Linked DNA regions of Glaciimonas sp. CA11.2. Each later gene encodes a partner of the first gene's protein in a complex. Links are inferred from orthologs where the notes say so. Each region holds a gene or a part of one and is shown in the gene's direction. Other genes may lie near its edges. The genes, in order: RGU75_RS04220 and uvrB.

Region 1 (11,187 bases):
CAGGCCAATTGACAGGTAGCAAATAAAAGTAAAAAAAGAAGTGGCGATAATATGGAAGCTAACGGCACCCTCTGAAAGGGGCTGCGCGTCTAGCTTTGACGCTTGCTGTAAATCAGGCGCAGGCGACATGCCAGGTTCGGAAGTGGACGGCTTACCGCGGTTGAAGCGGGCTGGTTCGGACATGGTAGTTAACGTAGAAAGATGAGGAAGCGAGAGTAATCGACAAAAAGCGGTGTAACCAGGATGTAACCTAAGAGGTCAACGCAGACAGGATTTTTGCTTTGCTGCAACGCAGTATTTTACTCTTTGGAGTGAATTATTGCTTGCCGTGTGCCGATGTTATAGCGTATACCCTTCCTAACAGTCTCGGCACTCTCGTGGAACGCGCTTCTTTTATAGCCGCGCAGTTATAATGATGGGATGCAAAATCTTCTTCAGAATCTCAATCCCGAACAACTCGCCGCAGTCACTTTGCCCGCTCAACCAGCCTTGATTCTCGCCGGTGCCGGATCCGGTAAGACGCGCGTACTGATCACCCGCATTGCGTGGCTTATTCAAACCGGACAAGTTTCACCGTCAGGCGTACTAGCCGTCACCTTTACCAATAAGGCGGCCAAAGAAATGATGATGCGATTATCAGCGATGTTGCCGATTAATACACGCGGGATGTGGATAGGGACGTTCCACGGCCTCTGCAACCGCCTGCTACGTGCGCATCACAAGGATGCCGCGCTGACGCCGACGTTTCAGATTCTTGATTCGCAAGATCAGTTATCGGCGATCAAACGGTTGCTTAAATCATTGAGCATCGATGATGAGAAGTATCCGCCGCGTAACTTGATGTACTTTATCAATGGTGCAAAAGATCAGGGTTTGCGTGCGCACGATGTCGAAGCTAACGATGACTACAATCGCAAATTTGTCGAGTTATACGCCCTTTATGATCAGCAATGCCAGCGCGAAGGGGTCGTTGATTTTGCCGAACTATTATTGCGCACCTATGAATTGATGGTCAGAAATCAGCCTTTGCGTGAGCATTATCAAGCCCGTTTTAAACATATTTTGGTGGACGAATTTCAAGATACCAACGATCTTCAATATAAATGGTTAAAGTTGATGGCAGGGCAAGGCGGCGCGGTGTTTGCCGTTGGCGATGACGATCAAAGTATTTATGCATTTCGCGGCGCGAATGTCGGCAACATGAGTACCTTTCAGCGTGAATTTCAGGTCGAAAATTTGATCAAGCTGGAGCAAAACTATCGCTCGCAAGGTCATATTCTAGACTCTGCCAATACGCTAATCGCTAATAATAGCAAGCGTCTGGGTAAAAACTTGCGTACCGATGCTGGGCACGGCGAGCCGGTGAGAATTTACGAGTCAACCAGTGATTTACTCGAAGCCCAGTGGATTATCGAGGAAGCCAAGAGCCTGATCAATGAGGGTGCAACGCGTAGCGAAATAGCGATCCTGTATCGTTCAAACGCGCAATCGCGGGTGATTGAGCATGCGTTATTTTCAGCTGGCATTCCGTATCGGGTGTATGGCGGTCAACGCTATTTTGAGCGTGCAGAAGTCAAGCATGCAATCGCGTATTTGCAACTGATGGACAATCCCCATAACGATTCAGCATTTTTGCGCGTCGTGAATTTTCCAACACGCGGTATTGGCGCGCGTTCTCTCGAACACCTACAGGATGCCGCACGTCAGCAAGGTATTTCGCTGTATGCAGCGGTACCGTACGTGGCGGGAAAGGCCGGCACCTCTCTCGGCGCATTTCTCAAGTTAATTGAAGGTGCACGCTTTGAAACGCAGCATTTGCCGTTGCCAGAAATGGTGCAGATTATGCTCGGCATGAGTGGGCTAATAACGCATTACGGTACCGAGCGCGAGGGCGCCGACCGCATCGAAAATCTGGAGCAATTGGTCAACGCTGCGACCTTATTCGTCTCAGAAGAAGGATTTGGAGTAGAAGCGCCGGCATTGCTCGGCCCGCAAGCCGATGTGTTGGCAGCGGCCTCTATTACGACCGCGGATGGGATTGAAATTATTGATGCGGACGCACGGCTGTCGTTCATCATGTCGCCGTTGTCAGCATTTTTGTCACATGCCTCGTTAGAGGCGGGAGATAATCAGGCTAAAACCGGGCAAGACGCCTTGCAGCTAATGACGGTGCATTCATCCAAAGGTCTGGAGTTTGAAGCGGTATTTATTACAGGGCTGGAAGAGGGATTGTTTCCCCATGAGAATTCCCAAAAAGAAGACTCTGGCGTGGAAGAAGAGCGGCGTCTGATGTATGTCGCTATCACGCGTGCTAAAAAGCGCCTTTACATGAGTTTCTCGCAGACGCGAATGCTGCACGGGCAGACGCGTTATAACCTGCGGTCACGATTCTTCGATGAGTTGCCTGAAGACTCGCTCAAGTGGTTGTCACCCAAAATACAACCACAGCAACAAAGCTGGTTTGCGCACCCGAAAGCGGCATGGGTTGATGAGCCCCAATATGGCGCCAATGCCATTGCAAACAAAATCACGAAACAGGATGTGGGTTGGCGCATTGGGGAAAATGTCGCCCATCAAAAATTCGGTGAAGGCGTGATTGTCAATATCGAAGGTGGTGGTGGAAACGCCCGCGCGCAAATTAACTTTGGCAAGCATGGAATGAAATTGCTGGACTTAACGATCGCCAAGCTGGATAAGGTGTAGGCATCAGATCTCTTATAATTCACTTCTCCGGGGAGACCGGGGAAGTGAACAAGCTACAAGAGTTTACTTTTCAGAGGGTTCCGGCTCGCCAAATACCTGCTTGTAGGTGGGATAAAACGAGCAATACATGACGACTGTTAGCAGGATCGACAGTGGCAACAGCACCATAAGCGTAATCGATGCATTACCTACTAACAGCGCGACGATCACGCTGATAATGGCAGGGAACAATACGCCGAAAACGACCCATGAAAGTCCGTACACCATAAACGCTTTTGTCTCACGCTGAACCGCGAAAAAGCTATAAAAAATCGCCTTGAATACGCTCATTTTTTGCCACGCAATAAGAGGAGCCGCGTACCAGAATCCCATGGCAAAGGGCACGTACACGGCGGCAGAGAACATCATGGCTAATGTCATATTCGATTCTTGCGCCGTTTTGGCATCAAGTGGAATCTGTCCGGTCATAGCTTCCCAGAAAACGCCGCCATCAATCAATGCCGAGGCGCCAATGGCGATCATTGCGGCGAGTAAGTATAAGCACCCAAGTAGTAACAGATTTTTCACTGCAGGCGAACGAAATCCCGTCAGCAGTAAATTTGGGAAAACGCGTTTGTCGTTCTCAATTTGCACACAGGCCTGCATGAACGCCATTGAAAATACAGGTATCAGTATCAGCGGTAGCAGTTGACCCAATACAGGTACGATACCGACAGCCAGCATCAGGAACATATAGGCAAGGAAAAGAGTCGAGATTTCAGCTGGTTGTTTGCGGAATAACGCAAAGCCACTTTTTACCCAGATCCAACCAGTTTTTGCAGGTAATTTTTCCATTATATTCAGAGCAGGGCCGGAGCCGGGTGAGCGATGCGTTGTCGCAAGATCCGTTCAAAATGCGCCGGATCATGCGGCGTCAGCATTTCTGCTGCGCGAGGTAAGTAAAAGTCATAAAGACGAGATAGCCAGAAGCGCAATGCGGCGGCGCGTAACATGGGTTGCCAGGCGGTTTGATCATCACTACTAAACGCTTGCACTGAGCGGTAGCCGTCCAGCATTGCCGCTACGCGCACCTCGTCAAGTTCTCCTGTATCGACGTCGATACACCAATCGTTAACGGTGACGGCAAGATCGAATAGCCAAGTATCGCATCCAGCAAAATAAAAGTCGAAAAAGCCCGATAATTTATCGCCGTCAAACATCACATTATTGCGGAAAAGATCGGCATGCACGGGCCCTTTGGACAGGCTTTGATAAGTGGCAGTTACCGCAAAATCCTCCTGAAACTTAATTTCGGAACCGAGCAGCTGTTTAATCTCTGCAGGCAAAAATGGCAGCACGGCAGGTGCTGTGTCCCGCCACCATGCGAGTCCACGCAAGTTAGGCTGATAAATCGGAAAATCTTGTGCCGCCAGATGCATTTTTGCCAGCATGACCCCGACTTCGCGGCAATGCACAGGACCCGGCGACATTTCGGATTCGCCACGCAGTTTGCTAACGATCGCAGCGGGTTTGCCGTGTAGTGCATTAATAAGCGCGCCATGCTGATTGGCTATGGGAGCAGGCACCGCCACGCCACGCTGCGCCAGGTGACGCATAAGTTCAAGGTAAAAAGGCAATTGTTCGAACGTCAGTTTTTCAAAAACTGTCAGCACGTATTCGCCGGCCTCGGTATTGATGAAAAAATTACTATTTTCGATACCGGACGAAATACCTTTGATCGCCAGTGCTTTGCCTAAGGGAAATTGTGAAAGCCATTGGCTAAGGTCATCGAGGCTGACCGGGGTAAATACTGCCATGAGAAAAATTTAAAAAAAGAGATTTCGGAAAAAGTCGAAAGGTCACGCTATTTGTGAGAATGTAGAAAAAAGACCCAACATTTGAATCTCTCATCAACATTTGCCGCAGGGCTACAAAAAGCACCAGAAAAGCCGCCTTATTGGGCTGGCGTGGTAGGTGGCATTGGCGCTGTTTTACTATCAACAGCCTGTTCTTGGCCGGGAGTTGCTGGCTTTTCTTTCTTTTGGCCCCAATCGAACTCCTTAATCACCCATCGCGCACCGTTCGCTGGTGCACTTGGCGTATCGCCCGGCAACGACGTGCCGGCTGTTCTAGGTACGATGTGATAAGTACTGCCGCCGCTGTTAACCTTGATGTCCGTGACAACGCCTTGCTGGCGCTGCTGCGTGATGGTGTCTTCCGGCGCTTTCTCGTTTTTTTGAGTGGTAATGGCAGGTTTTTCACCCTCTTCCAGATTCTGTAGTTCGGGCGGCGGCGGTGCCAGATTTGCAGGCCGCGGCGTATTCGTCTGCTGCTGTGCCTGCACCATTGATGTCGTCATTACACCAACCGCAGCAATTAAAAGCGCTGATAACGTTGCCACTGGCCAGACTTTAAGGTTATTCATGGTTTTTTGGATGCCATAGTTGTTCGTTGGTATCGAACTAGTAAAAAAATCTAGTTAGATGCAATGGTTCCATTGTAGCAAACCGGCCGTAACGATAGGGCACAAGTCGTAGATCAAGCCCAATTAGCACAGATAAATCGCACCTTTTTGGGGCTGTTGTTGTTGCTTGGCGATGTCACTGCCATTCATAGCGCAACGCTGTCGACCGGCAGGCTGGAAAGTCAGCGCTTAATCTTGTTTAAGCGAAGCCAATAGGAATCGGACGAAATCGTCCAAATCCAGCTATCCTGGCCATAGGCAGGACCGACACTTTATATGTCGATCCCGTTGTAGTGCGGGTAAAAATTACAACAATGCGCCGGTGTCGGTATGACGGTCTACAGAATCTGCCAGCGATGTTTCACCTTTGTCATAAAAGTCGAAGACGGCATCTACAATCAGCGCAGGATCGTCGATAACCTGAATCAGATCAAGGTCTTTTGCGCCGATCATTCCAGTGGTAACCAACGTCGTACGGAACCACTCCAGCAGGCCTTCCCAGAACGTACTGCCGACTAAAATGATCGGAATCTTTCGACATTTCCCGGTCTGAATCAAGGTCAGGACCTCGGTTAGCTCATCCATGGTGCCAAAGCCGCCGGGTAATACGATATAGGCATCCGCATGCCGTACGAAGGCAACCTTACGCGCAAAAAAGTGGCGGAAACTTAACGAAATATCTTGCCACTTATTACTGCTTTGCTCGTGTGGTAGCTCAATATTGAGGCCAATCGAGGGTGACTTTCCTTCAAACGCGCCCTTATTGGCCGCTTCCATCAAACCAGGACCGCCGCCTGAAATAACCGCGAATCCAGCGTCCGAAAAGCGTCGTGCAATATCCGAACATTGTTCGTAATACGGGTTATCTTCTTTAATCCGCGCCGAGCCAAAGATGGAGACTGCAGGATGTAACTCAGACAGACGTTCGGTCGACTCGATAAACTCTGCCATAATTGTGAACATATGCCATGATTCGCGCGCCTTCTTGGAGGTAGCACGTTCGATGTCCGTCACTTGCCGCAACCGCGGTACATTTTTTCCGTTCAAGTTCGATTCCATATGCAAAAAACCCTGCTGTTAGTTGATGGTTCCAGTTACCTTTATCGGGCTTTTCATGCTCTGCCCGATATGCGCAATGCCGACAACGAGCCGACCGGCGCGTTGTACGGTATTTTAAATATGCTTCGTCGTTTACGTCTTGATTACCCTGCAGCTTACATTGCCTGCGTGTTCGATGCAAAAGGGAAAACGTTTCGTGACGATATGTATACCGAGTACAAGGCTACACGCGCTTCAATGCCGGAAGACCTAGTTAAACAGATTACGCCTATTCACGCTGCAGTGCGCGCTATGGGATGGCCTATTTTAATGGTTGAAGGTGTTGAAGCCGACGATGTCATCGGTACCTTGACAGTTCAGGCGGTCGCGCACGGGATGACCGCGGTGGTTTCCACCGGCGACAAGGACCTGGCGCAACTGGTTAATCAGCACGTGACACTGATTAACACGATGAATAATGAGAAATTGGATCCGCCGGGGGTAATTGCCAAATTTGGCGTTCCCCCAGACCGTATTGTTGACTACCTGACCTTGATCGGTGATACGGTCGATAATATTCCCGGCGTCTCTAAAGTTGGTCCGAAAACCGCGGTGAAATGGCTGGCCCAATACGATACGGTGGATCAAGTGATTGCCAATGCCGCAAACATCGGTGGCGCGGTGGGCGAAAATCTGCGGAAGGCGGTCGATTGGCTACCTCAGGCTAAAGCGCTGGTTACCGTTAAGACCGATTGCGATCTTAGCGAACACATGGGCTTATTTCCAGATTCACTGGCTATTTTGCCGCAAGATAGTGAAACATTGATCTCGCTTTATACGCGTTACAATTTTAAAACATGGCTACGTGAGCTTAGTAGTAGTGTGGCTAGCAGTGTGGCTGCAACGGCCAAAGTAGAAAATACCAGTAAAGTGGATGGCGATGAAAAAGTCGGCCTGATCGATGCCGTCACGACGGCAGTGGAAAGTCTGGGGCAAAGTAGTTTGTTTCCGCGGGCGGTAACAAATTATGAGGCCGTCACGACCGAACAGCAACTTGATCACTGGATGACCGTCATTGCCGATGCGCCATTAACCTCGGTCGATACTGAGACAACCTCGCTTGATCCGATGACTGCACAATTAGTCGGTATTTCGCTCAGTTGCACTATAGGCGTGGCCGCGTATATTCCAGTAGCGCATCGGACGCAAGACGGCGCGCAACAGCTATCGTTGGAATTTGTATTGGGAAAAATGAAATCCTGGCTGGAAGATCCAATTAAGTTAAAAGTCGGCCAAAATTTAAAATACGACAGTCATATTTTTGCCAATCAAGGCGTGACACTACGCGGCATCGAGCACGATACGATGCTGGAATCGTATGTTTTCGAATCCCACCGTCCGCATGACATGGACAGCATGGCGTTGCGCCATCTTGGACATAAAACGATTACTTTTCAAGAGGTCTGCGGAAAAGGCGCGTCACAAATTTGTTTCGATGAAGTCGAGATTGCACGTGCCACTGAATATGCCGCGGAAGATGCTGACGTCACTTTGCGCTTGCATCAGACTATGTGGCCGCATATTGAGAGCGACGAAAAGCTGCGTTTTATTTACGAAAGTATCGAAGTCCCAACCGCGGTTGTTTTACAAAAAATTGAACGCAATGGCGTCTTGATCGATGCGGGTTTGTTGAAGACCCAATCGAATGAAATAGGTAAACGCCTGTTGGAAATTGAACAGCAAGCTTATATCCTGGCGGGTCAGCCATTCAATCTTAATTCTCCTAAACAATTGGGAGAAATTTTCTTTGAAAAGCTGCAATTACCAATCATCAAGAAAACGCCTTCCGGTGCACCGTCGACCGATGAAGAAGTACTGCAAAAGCTAGCGGAAGACTATCCGCTACCGAAGATTTTGCTCGATTATCGTAGTCTTTCAAAGTTGAAGTCGACCTATACTGACAAGTTGCCGAAAATGGTCAATCAGTCTACTGGACGGGTGCATACCAACTACGCACAGGCGGTGGCGGTGACGGGGCGATTGGCTTCGAACGATCCGAATTTACAAAACATTCCCATCCGCACCGCCGAAGGGCGTCGTATCAGGGAGGCGTTCGTTGCGCCTGAAAATAGCGTGATCGTCTCGGCTGATTATTCGCAAATTGAACTACGTATCATGGCGCACATTTCCGGCGATGAAAACATGTTGCGGGCGTTTGCTGATGGTATTGATATTCACCGCGCAACCGGGGCCGAAATTTTCGGTGTAACAGCTTCGGATGTCAGTAGCGAGCAGCGTCGTTACGCCAAGGTGATTAACTTCGGTTTGATTTATGGCATGAGCGCGTTCGGTCTGGCAGGTAATCTGGGTATCGAGCGGGCGGCGGCGCAAATGTATATCGAAAAATATTTTATGCGCTTTTCCGGCGTCAAATTGTTTATGGACAACACCCGCTTGCAGGCCAAAGCGCAAGGTTACGTTGAAACGGTTTTCGGCCGTCGTTTATGGTTGCCAGAAATCAACTCGCCAAACGGACCACGCCGCCAAGGTGCAGAGCGCGCTGCGATTAACGCACCGATGCAAGGCACCGCTGCCGACTTGATTAAGTTGTCCATGATTGCCGTGCAGGGCTGGCTTGAGGCAGAACAGCTAAAATCCAAAATGGTGATGCAGGTCCATGATGAATTGGTGCTTGAAGTGCCGCAAGAAGAGTTGGAATTAGTTCGCGTAAAGTTGCCTGAACTGATGGCTAGCGTAGCAAAGTTACGGGTCCCGCTGATTGCCGAAGTCGGGGTTGGAAAAAATTGGGATGAAGCACATTGATGCTGGTTTGAATTGAGTCTGTATGAACGATGCGACGGTTTGTATCGTGTTGATGTCGCTCTCAGCGTACAAATGCTGAGAGCAGTTCATGCAAAGGAGTTAGACGTGGTTAGACAGTCTTAACCGTTTTTTAAATAATTCCATGTGTATTTCATCGCTTTCACGACGACAACTTGACCCACGATAGTTTCACCACTTTTTAGGAGAATCTGAGTGCCGAACTGAAAAGATGATTTTGATAGCCTGGTAGGAAAAGTGCGGTTATCCGACGACGTTGATCGCAGGACCTTTATTAAGACCGCCCTGGGCACCGGCTTTGCGGCTGCGGTTTTGCCGGTCTGCGCACAGACTGTGATTAAGACCGATACCATTGGATTGACCGCCGGTACTGTTGAAGTACAAATCAATGGTCTGACCGTGCCAATATACCGGGCCCAACCGGAAGGTAAGCGCAACTTGCCGGTAGTGCTGGTAATCTCCGAAATTTTTGGTGTACATGAACATATCGCGGACGTGGCACGACGTTTTGCGAAGCTTGGCTATCTGGCTATCGCACCCGATTTGTTTATTCGTCAGGGAAATCCGGCGGCCTTCGCCTCGATTGCGGAACTGCAAAAAGAAGTGATTTCGAAGGTGCCGGACGATCAGGTACTTGGGGATTTGGATGCCTGCGTAGCTTGGGCCAAAGAAAATGGTGGAAATATCGATAAGCTTGCCATTAACGGATTTTGTTGGGGCGGTCGCATTACGTGATTGTACTGTGCCCACAATCCTAAAGTCACAGCGGGAGCGGCATGGTACGGCCGTCTGGTCGGCGATAAGAGCGCGCTCAATCCCCATCAACCGGTCGATATCGCAGCCGCATTGAAAGTGCCGGTACTCGGTTTATATGGCGGCAAAGATGAGGGAATTACGCAAGATAGTATTCAGCAAATGAAGGCTGCACTTGCAAAGGGCAGCAGCAAATCGACCTTTGTCGTGTATCCAAACTCAGGCCACGCGTTTAACGCGGATTATCGTTCGAGTTATGTTGAAGCTGACGCCAAGGATGGCTGGAAACGCGCCCTGGAATGGTTTAAAAGCCACGGTGTTAGTTGAGCTGAATTGAACGGCGTTGCTCTCGTTAGAGTAGTGCAATTTGAGTGACGCGCATCGTCGGAAGAGTGTGTAGGTCAGTTGCCTTTGCGACTAACCAAACACTCTTTTATTTACTACCGCCAGCGCTGTTTGGAAGGAATATCAAGCACCGGTGGCAATCGGGCGACTTGGATCTGCGCACCATTCGCTCCACGATCCAGGATACAACGCTGCGCCGTGCAAGCCAGCAATTTCCAAAGCCAGCAAGTTGTGACATGCAGTTACGCCAGATCCGCATTGCATCACTGCAGCCTGGGATGCACTGATAATGTTACTAAACTCTTCGTGCAGTTGATGACCCGGTTTAAAGCGTCCATCGGCTTGTAAATTATTTTTAAAGAAGCGATTTTTTGCACCAGGAATATGACCGCCGATGGGGTCTATGGTCTCGTTTTCGCCACGGAAGCGGTCCGGTGCGCGGGCATCGACCACAGTACGTTGTGGATTGGTTAAATTATTTAAAACATCCTGCGCATCAACGTTGGTGACTAACGCGGGTTTGATGCTGATAGTACCCTTCACGTTTGTAGTGACTGTGGTTGATAGCGTTTGCCCTTCTGCTAGCCAAGCCGCTAATCCACCATCAAGCACCGCTACGGAGGCATGACCAATTGAGCGCAGCAGCCACCAAAGTCGCGCAGCAAAGATGCCGCCTTGCGCATCGTAAGCAACGACCTGCGTATCGTCATTGATACCCCATTGGCGCAAAGTCGCGATCAGGGCATCTTGTTCTGGTAACGGATGGCGTCCTTTGAAAACGCCATCTGCAGCTAGCTTGGCACCAGATAAATCTTGATCGAGATGCGCGAATTGCGCCATAGGAATATGGCCAGAAGTATAGGCTGCGCGGCCAGCATCCAGATCGGCCAAATCGTGACGGCAATCGATTATGACCCAGTTCGCTTGCGGCGCATTTTGCAACAGGTTGGCAGCTGAAATCAGCGTGGTGTAAGGATGTTTGTTTGGCATAGCGATCTCCTGTAGTTCTTGCATGTAGCAGCGAGTATATTGTACCCAAGCTTGCCATTTAAGTTCGCAATAGT
Region 2 (8,809 bases), 4.3 Mb from region 1 along the record:
TTGCGTGACAACCTGAATGACTTCGGTCCATTGGTCGCTGCTTAGATCGGCGCCAGTTGGGTTGTGGCAGCAAGCGTGCAACAAGACAATCGATCCGCGTGGCATTGCCTTCAATGCGTCGAGCATGGCCGCAAAATTGACGCCGCGTGTAGCCGCGTCGTAGTACGGATAGTTGTTGACCGTGAAGCCTGCAAATTCAAACAATGCGCGGTGGTTTTCCCAGCTTGGATCGCTGATCCATACCTGCGTATCTTCTGCAGAAAAGCGTTTGAGAAAATCTGCACCTAGCTTCAACGCGCCAGTGCCGCCGATGGCTTGCACGGTGATGGCGCGCTTCTCTTTAATTACGGCACTGTCGGCCCCAAATACTAGTTCTTGGACAGCTTTGTCGTACGCGGCTAAACCGTCGATAGGCAAGTAAGTACGCGGTGACAGTTTTTCTATCAGTTGCGCCTCGGCTTTGCGTACGCATTGCAGTAGCGGTACTTTGCTATCGTCGTCGGAGTACACGCCAACGCCGAGGTTGATTTTGTTCGGATTTTTGTCAGAGTTGAAGCCGTCAGTGACGCCAAGGATAGGATCGCGTGGCGCCATTTCGATGGCGGTGAAGAGGGAGGCTGAAAGAGGAGCGTTCATCGTGATAACATAAAAAGTTGGCTGCCAACAGGAGGTTTGCAGCTAGGAGTTTGCCGGACTATGGAAATCGACTACAAAATGACCTGGGCGGTCCGTATTTCACCAGTTTCTTGACCAATAGCATGCTATTGGCGCTGTGAATCCGGCAAAATCTATCCTCGCCCAGCCCATTTCTCGCTTCGACTCCCACAGTCCGACAGACTCCAGGTTGAATGCTGTGCCGGATCACAATCGAGGCGGCGCGAAATAACATCATATTCTACCAAAGGTCGACGCTCATGGCTGACAAATCACAAGTTGCACAGGTTTCTAACAAGATTGATGATTCGAAGATCGTCACGTTTCCCAATTCGCCTTATAAATTGTTCCAGCCATTTTTGCCGGCTGGTGATCAACCAGCGGCGATCGATAAGTTGTCTGAGGGCATTGAAGACGGACTGTTTTACCAGACTTTGCTGGGTGTAACGGGCTCGGGTAAGACTTATACGATGGCTAATGTGATTGCACGGATGGGGCGTCCGGCGATCATATTTGCGCCTAATAAGACGCTTGCGGCGCAACTATATAGCGAGTTCCGAGAATTCTTTCCGCAGAACGCGGTGGAATACTTCGTTAGTTACTACGATTATTACCAGCCGGAAGCCTACGTACCGCAGCGAGACTTGTTTATTGAGAAAGATTCATCCATCAATGAGCATATCGAGCAAATGCGGTTGTCGTGCACAAAATCGTTGATGGAGCGGCGCGATGTTGTAATCGTTGCAACTGTATCGGCTATTTACGGTATTGGTAACCCGAGCGAATACCATCAGATGATTTTGACCCTGCGCGTGAGGGATAAGGTGAGCCAGCGGGATCTGATTGCGCGGTTGATTCAGATGCAATACACCCGCAATGAAATCGATTTTGGGCGCGGTACGTTCCGCGTGCGTGGCGACACGGTAGATGTGTTTCCGGCTGAGCATGCGGAGTTGGCGTTGCGCATTGAGATGTTCGATGACGAAATCGACAGTCTTCAACTATTTGATCCGTTGACCGGGCGTGTCAAGCAAAAGATTCCACGCTTTACGGTTTATCCAGGTTCGCATTATGTGACGCCACGCGGTACGGTGTTGCGCGCCATTGAGACTATCAAGGATGAGTTGCGTGAGCGGCTGGATTTTTTCCGGCGTGAAAACAAGCTCATCGAAGAGCAGCGTATTGAGCAGCGCACCCGATTCGATCTGGAGATGATGCAGGAAATTGGGTTCACTAAAGGAATTGAAAATTATTCGCGCCACCTAAGCGGTGCGAAAGCGGGTGATCCGCCGCCGACTTTAGTTGATTATTTGCCAAAAGATGCATTGATGTTTCTGGATGAGTCGCACGTGCTCATTGGGCAACTTAATGGCATGTATAACGGCGATCGCGCACGAAAGACCAATCTGGTCGATTATGGATTTCGTTTGCCATCCGCGTTGGATAATCGGCCGCTGAGGTTCGATGAGTTTGAGGGCAAGATGCGGCAGACGATTTTTGTTTCGGCGACACCCGCCGATTACGAAAAACAGCATGCTGATCAGGTGGTGGAGCAGGTGGTGCGTCCGACCGGTTTGGTCGATCCGTTGATCGAGGTGCGCCCAGCGTTGAGTCAGGTGGATGACCTGATGACCGAAGCGAACGCTCGCATTAAAAAGGGTGAGCGGGTTCTGGTGACGACGCTGACCAAGCGCATGGCGGAGCAGTTGACTGACTTCTTGAGTGATAACGGTATCAAGGTGCGTTATTTGCACAGTGATATTGAAACGGTCGAGCGCGTTGAAATTATCCGTGATTTGCGTTTGGGTACGTTTGATGTGCTGGTTGGGATTAACTTGTTGCGCGAGGGTCTGGATATTCCAGAGGTATCGTTGGTGGCTATTCTGGATGCGGATAAGGAGGGATTCTTGCGCTCTGAGCGAAGCCTCATTCAAACAATTGGTCGCGCCGCCCGTAACCTGAATGGTACGGCGATTTTGTACGCGGATCGGATGACGGATTCAATGCGCCGTGCAATAGATGAGACCGAACGACGTCGTGCCAAGCAGGTTGCTTTCAATTTTGAAAATGGGATTACGCCGGTTGGTATTCGGAAGGAAATTCGTGACCTGATCGATGGCGTGTACAGTCCTTCGGGCGCGCGGGAGGAGTTGCATGCGGCACAAGATCGCGTGAAGTATGAGTCGATGAGTGAAAAGCAAATGAGTAAAGAAATCAAGCGACTGGAGAAGCAGATGAGTGATCATGCGAAAAATTTGGAGTTTGAAAAGGCGGCGCAAGTGCGGGATCAAATGCATCAGTTGAAGCAGCAGTTGTTTGGTGCGCCGGGAGTGGATAATGTGGTGCCAACTTGATATGCTTTATGTTTAAATTGCGTCGATATTTGAGCTTGAATCAGATTGTAAAAAGACTGAATATAAATTTGAGCATTCATTCAAAAATTAGAGTGAAAAATTGTTATTTAAAATAATTTTTATGCATTATTAGGCATGTTATTAAGCGCAATATTAAGGCACCTTATTGGGCCTTAATATTGTCTCGTTAGGCAACTTGATGAAATTGATTTTAAATGATGAAGCTTGATCCATCTGATGCTGTTATTCCTTCGGATATCCATGTAGCGTTAGAGGTTGCTGATCCCTCCTGGCGTCCAATTTTGTTGGAGGGTTTGTCGGCGATGGCGGCGCTATATCCTGACTATCTGCCTGATTTGGTAAGGTCTGACTTTTTGCCGACGCAAGGGCGTTTGTTTGCTGCTTTTGCGCTGCCTTTGGATGAGGTTGAGTATGTGTTGGTCGGCGAAGGGCCTTATCCGCGGGATGCGAGTGCAACGGGGGTCTGTTTTATGGATGGTGCGGTTGGTGCGTTGTGGTCTGAAAAGGGCCTGTCAAAGCCCGTCAATCGTGCAACGTCGCTGCGTAACTTTATGAAAATGTTGCTGGTCGCGGACGGTCAGTTAAATATTGAGAGGACCGCGGGTGATGCGATGGTGGGGGTTGCATTGCAAGCGCAAAATAGTGCTTCTGCGACAATTCAGACTCTGGCTGAGCTGCAAAAAAATCTGACTGCAAAGGGATTTCTGTTGCTCAACGCGACCTTGGTGTTTCGATCTTCTGTGCCGCCGGTCAAGGAGGCTAAGCCGTGGTTGCCGTTTTTGCAAGTTGTTTTGCGCGGACTGGCAGATCATAGTGTGAATGCGGCGCCTGAATTACCGACGCTGGTGTTGTGGGGAAAGATTGCCGAGCAAGTCAATGCGCTGGCTGTGGCTGCGCAATTCCCGAAGATGATGGCAGAGCATCCTTATAATCTGAGCTTTATCGGAAATGCGCGTATGCAGGGCCTGTTTGGGCCGATGCACTTGTTGCGGAAGGCTTGATTACGTTCTTGTTTTAGGTAGCCTTAATATTGAATGATCATTCAAATTAGACTCATTTGGCGAAGGTCTAATTCAACCGTATTTTCGTCGGTTTCTGATGTGTCGTCTGGCTCTGGGAACATTGATGGCAAAGCTGGCAACCCTTCTGGTTCGCTAGATTTTTTTCCGGCTTTCTTTTTTTCTGGTTTGAACAGATTGGATTGGCGGAGATCGTCTTCGGCTTTTTGGGCTGCTTTTTCCGTCACGGGACGCGCAACCGGTAGTTTGGTTTTTTGGTCTGTTGTTGTTTTAGGTGATTTGTCCTGGCTTGGGTCGCGGGTCAGCCAGCTTGTGAGCATATTGTCAAACAGGGCTAATAACGCTTCTGGCGGGTTTGGTGTGTAGGCTTGCCGTATAACAAGGCCGTCCCACATGGCAGTCAACAGTAGTGCGACTTGCCCTGCATCAAGTTTGCGATCAATTTGTTTGCGTTTTTGTGCCGTGCGCAACATGTCAGCGAGGCCGTCGACCCATTCTGATTCTGCTTTTTTAATGATGGCGCCGACTTTTTTGTTGCGCAGTCCTTCGGCGTAGATTTCTGTCATCAACCCCGCGTCGCTGGTTGCCGCGTAGCGTAAGGCAAAGGCTTGGGTAATGGCAGATAGCGCTTGCGGCAAATTATCGGTGTCATGAAATTCGCTCAGCATCGTGCGTGCCTGACGTCGTTCGTCCTCGGCCATGGCGGCGATAATTGCGTCTTTGCCGGTGAAGTAGCGATAGACGGCACCCGGTCCAAGGCCGACCTCGTTGCAAATTTCTTGCATGGAGGTTTGATGGAAGCCAGTTTTGCGGAAGCATTTTCCGGCCGATTTTAAAATATCGGCGCGTTTCTTCTCAGCTCTATGGGTCGGTGACTGCGGTGTTTTGGATTTGCGGGTGGCCATGCGTCTGTGCTTCTAAATATTTATACCGGAAGGGGCGATATTATAGTGCTATCGATGGCTTGCTTGCGGCCTCGTTTAAAAGAAATGCTGATCTTTTTTGTCTTGCCCGGCGGTATCCTGTGAATGTGATCATTGCAAGGCAGAATAATCCGAGTGACTGAAAGAAATATCGTCAAATAGTGCGCAAATTAGAATAGATTTTGCTATAGAAATATCGTGCAAGTGATTGAAGTTTATATGAATTTTTGAAAATAGGGTAATACCTGACGGATTCACTCAAGTTTGTTATACTAGACAAAATTATTCAGGTATTCCGAATAAAGAATGAAAGAGTGTTCTACGAACGGAGATTCCATGCGGTTGACTACGAAAGGCCGATTTGCAGTAACAGCAATGATCGACCTGGCATCGCGCCAAGGTAACGGCCCTGTCACATTGTCAGCGATCAGCGAGAGGCAAGAAATTTCGTTATCCTATCTGGAGCAGCTGTTCGGAAAGTTACGACGCCACAAAATAGTGGAGTCGGTACGTGGACCTGGTGGTGGCTATAATCTGGCCCGACCAGCAAAAGACGTTACAGTCGCCGACATTATTATTGCCGTCGATGAACCGCTGGATGCAACACAATGCGGCGGGAAAGAAAATTGTCACAGCTCTGATCAAGGCGGTGGTCGATGTATGACACATGATCTGTGGTCGACGTTGAATGCAAAAATGGTTGAATATCTGGATTCGGTTTCGTTGAAAGACTTGGTGGATCAGCAAGAAGCGCACCAAAAAGCGCACCAAAAACCGAAAAACCCTGAACAAAATGTGGTGGTAATGCATCGTTCCCACCTGGTTGCTTGATTGGAGCTTGGAAAAAGTATGAACGCACCCCTGGAAAAAAGCCTGATAGATACATTGAAGGCACCGCACTTCCCTATATATATGGATTACTCAGCAACGACGCCGATTGATCCGCGTGTTGCCGATAAAATGATTCCGTACCTGCGCGAGCAATTCGGTAATCCAGCCTCACGCAGCCATATGTATGGCTGGACTGCAGAGAAAGCAGTTGAAGATGCGCGTGCGCAAGTTGCTGCGCTGGTGAAGGCTGACCCACGTGAAATCATCTGGACATCCGGTGCGACCGAAGGTAATAACCTTGCGCTAAAAGGTGCCGCGAATTTTTACAAAACTAAAGGCAAGCACATCATCACGGTCAAGACCGAGCACAAAGCGGTGCTGGATACCGTCCGTGAACTCGAGCGCCAGGGATTTGAAGCAACTTATTTGCAACCGCAAGATAATGGCTTGATCACCATCGAGCAATTGGAAGCGGCGATTCGCCCAGATACCATTTTGATATCGGTCATGCTGGTGAATAATGAAATTGGCGTGATTCAGCCAATTCAGGAAATCGGCGAATTGTGTCGCAAGAAAGGTATTATTTTCCATTGCGATGCGGCTCAGGCAACCGGCAAGCTTGAAATTGATCTGGAAAACTGGAAAGTCGATCTGATGACTTTCACAGCACACAAAACTTACGGTCCTAAAGGGATTGGCGCGTTGTACGTACGCCGCAAGCCGCGTGTCCGTCTGGAAGCGCAAATGCACGGTGGCGGTCATGAGCGTGGTTTGCGTTCGGGTACATTGCCTACACACCAAATTGTGGGTATGGGTGAAGCGTTCCAGATTGCACAGGAAGAAATGGCGACTGAGCTGGTGCGTATCCGCGCTCTGCGTGATCGTCTGGCGACTGGTTTGCAAACGATGGAAGAAGTGTATGTGAATGGCGACATGGATCATCGTGTTCCGCACAACCTGAACATCAGCTTCAATTACGTCGAAGGCGAATCGCTGGTCATGGCGATCAAAGATATTGCAGTGTCGTCGGGTTCAGCTTGTACTTCAGCTAGTCTGGAACCATCGTATGTTTTGCGTGCACTTGGCCGTAACGACGAATTGGCGCATAGCTCGATCCGTTTCACTATCGGTCGTTTTACGACTGAAGAAGAGATTGATTTCACGATTGATCTCATTAAAGGAAAAGTCGCTAAGCTGCGTGATTTGTCGCCGCTGTGGGATATGTATAAAGACGGGATCGATATTAGTTCGATCCAGTGGGCAGCTCACTAAAAGTTAGCTGATTCTAGTATTTTTTTCGGCTCGTAGTTGACTGACTACTATGCTGCAAGATCCATAACAAGGAGTAGCAAAATGTCCTATTCAGAAAAAGTTCTCGATCATTACGAAAACCCGCGCAATGTTGGTGCCTTCGAAAAGGGCGATGACACTGTCGGTACCGGTATGGTCGGCGCGCCAGCATGCGGCGACGTAATGAAGTTGCAAATCAAGGTCGGCGCAGATGGCGTGATTTTGGATGCAAAGTTTAAAACCTACGGCTGCGGTTCAGCGATTGCATCATCATCGCTGGTCACCGAATGGGTCAAAGGCAAAACGCTCGATCAGGCAATGTCGATCAAAAACACGCAAATTGCCGAAGAGTTGGCACTGCCGCCAGTCAAAATTCACTGCTCAATTTTGGCAGAAGATGCGATTAAAGCGGCAGTTGAAGACTACAAAGCGAAGCATGGAATCGTAGAACACAAACAAGCAGCCTAATTTTCGGACTTACGCAAAGTCGCCCCAGCGGCGTTGTGCTTTCCTTGCCGCACTCACGTGCTGTCTGCGTCGGCACGCCTTGCTGGGACGGCTTTGCGTAAGTCCGAGTTAGTCGTTGTTGATCTGGCTGAGAGCAGCTTCTCCGTGTAGTTGTAGTTGCCGGAACAATGACAACAACTAGCTAAAAAGTAACAGAAAGAGATGACAGGTTATGGCAATTACTCTCACTGAAAAAGCTGCAAAGCATATCAATCGCTACATCGAAAGACGTGGCAAGGGTATCGGCTTGCGTTTTGGTGTGCGCACGACCGGGTGTTCGGGACTGGCTTATAAGCTGGAATACGTTGACGAGAAGACGACTGAAGATGCGGTTTTTGAATCGCACGGGATTCAGGTTTTTGTTGATCCTAAAAGTTTGCCTTACATTGACGGTACTGAACTTGATTTCGCCCGTGAAGGATTGAATGAAGGTTTCAAGTTTTATAATCCGAATGTTAAGGATGAGTGCGGTTGCGGCGAAAGCTTTACCATTTGATGTGACCGGTCGGGTATCAGGCCAAGCAGATTGTGTTGCTGCTCGTTAGGCTTATTTTGAAGCCATAGCGAGTGCAGATGGTTAATTAATAAGTCTGTCGTGTTGTATCCCTCATGGACTAACTAAGCCTGTTGCAGTAGAACAGGCTTTTGTTTTAAGTAAATATGCAAAATCACTTCGATCTGTTCCATCTTCAGCAGCAATTTTCGCTTGATCTTACGGCGCTAGAGCAGGCGTATCACGAGGTTCAGAATCAGATCCATCCGGATCGGTTTGCGAATGCCACCGGCGCTGAAAAACGCGTCGCGATGCAGTGGGCGACGCGTGCCAATGAAGCCTATCAGACTCTCAAAAATCCGTTTAAACGTGCCGCCTATATGTGCGAGCTAAACGGCGTTGACTTGCAGGCTGAATCGAACACGGCAATGCCGGGTAGTTTTTTGATGCAGCAGATGGAGTGGCGCGAGGCCTTGGAAGATGCGCGGGACGCCAAGGACATTGAAGCCTTGGATCGGCTCGATAAGGCATTACGTTTAGCTCGAACCAAAGATTTGATTCAGATTGCCGCAACGCTGGATGCACAAGATTTTGAAAAGGCCGCGCAATACGTGAGGCAATTAATGTTTCTGGAGAAGTTTGGGGAAGAAATTGGTAATACGTTCTCGCTTCTCGAGTCCTGAAATTCACCATGTCTATAACGCAAACAGAAAGCAA

Evidence for each region.
Region 2: the proteins of RGU75_RS04220 (region 1) and uvrB are in contact, whole or in part, in a crystal structure (PDB 7EGT), measured with the Thermus thermophilus proteins. The link is inferred for Glaciimonas sp. CA11.2 from one-to-one orthologs. Residues at the interface, in WP_096412145.1 of Thermus thermophilus: His654, Arg656, Phe657, Gln666, Asp668, Glu669, Lys680, Arg681, Leu682, Ser683, Lys685, Tyr686, Ala687; in WP_096411307.1 of Thermus thermophilus: Glu23, Leu25, Arg26, Asp27, Gly28, Glu29, Arg30, Phe31, Arg55, Glu326, Asp327, Phe328, Glu379, Ser382, Gln383, His398, Gly400, Arg401.

What each region holds. Positions count from the first base shown.
Region 1 is NZ_JAVIWL010000001.1:982,000-993,186, reverse strand. The notes cover bases 104-3,061. They hold RGU75_RS04220 (UvrD-helicase domain-containing protein), read left to right. Parts: upstream 104-420; coding sequence 421-2,703; downstream 2,704-3,061. Other genes in these bases: RGU75_RS04215 (BPSS1780 family membrane protein), read right to left, coding at 2,767-3,061; RGU75_RS04225 (MFS transporter), read right to left, coding at 104-129. In the rest of the region: more of RGU75_RS04225, read right to left, coding at 1-103; more of RGU75_RS04215, read right to left, coding at 3,062-3,537; RGU75_RS04210 (homoserine kinase), read right to left, coding at 3,543-4,499; RGU75_RS04205 (hypothetical protein), read right to left, coding at 4,637-5,107; RGU75_RS04200 (TIGR00730 family Rossman fold protein), read right to left, coding at 5,453-6,193; polA (DNA polymerase I), read left to right, coding at 6,206-9,007; RGU75_RS04185 (sulfurtransferase), read right to left, coding at 10,247-11,113. UniProt on the Escherichia coli protein: A helicase with DNA-dependent ATPase activity. Unwinds DNA duplexes with 3'-5' polarity. Translocates on single-stranded DNA with 3'-5' polarity. Initiates unwinding more efficiently from a nicked substrate than double-stranded DNA.
Region 2 is NZ_JAVIWL010000001.1:5,311,862-5,320,670, reverse strand. The notes cover bases 510-3,461. They hold uvrB (excinuclease ABC subunit UvrB), read left to right. Parts: upstream 510-914; coding sequence 915-3,008; downstream 3,009-3,461. Other genes in these bases: RGU75_RS23020 (uracil-DNA glycosylase), read left to right, coding at 3,224-3,461; RGU75_RS23030 (amino acid aminotransferase), read right to left, coding at 510-636. Also shown: more of RGU75_RS23030, read right to left, coding at 1-509; more of RGU75_RS23020, read left to right, coding at 3,462-4,030; RGU75_RS23015 (TetR/AcrR family transcriptional regulator), read right to left, coding at 4,072-4,953; Fe-S cluster assembly transcriptional regulator IscR, read left to right, coding at 5,308-5,802; RGU75_RS23005 (IscS subfamily cysteine desulfurase), read left to right, coding at 5,821-7,074; Fe-S cluster assembly scaffold IscU, read left to right, coding at 7,156-7,560; iron-sulfur cluster assembly protein IscA, read left to right, coding at 7,772-8,095; Fe-S protein assembly co-chaperone HscB, read left to right, coding at 8,260-8,775. UniProt on the Escherichia coli protein: The UvrABC repair system catalyzes the recognition and processing of DNA lesions. A damage recognition complex composed of 2 UvrA and 2 UvrB subunits scans DNA for abnormalities.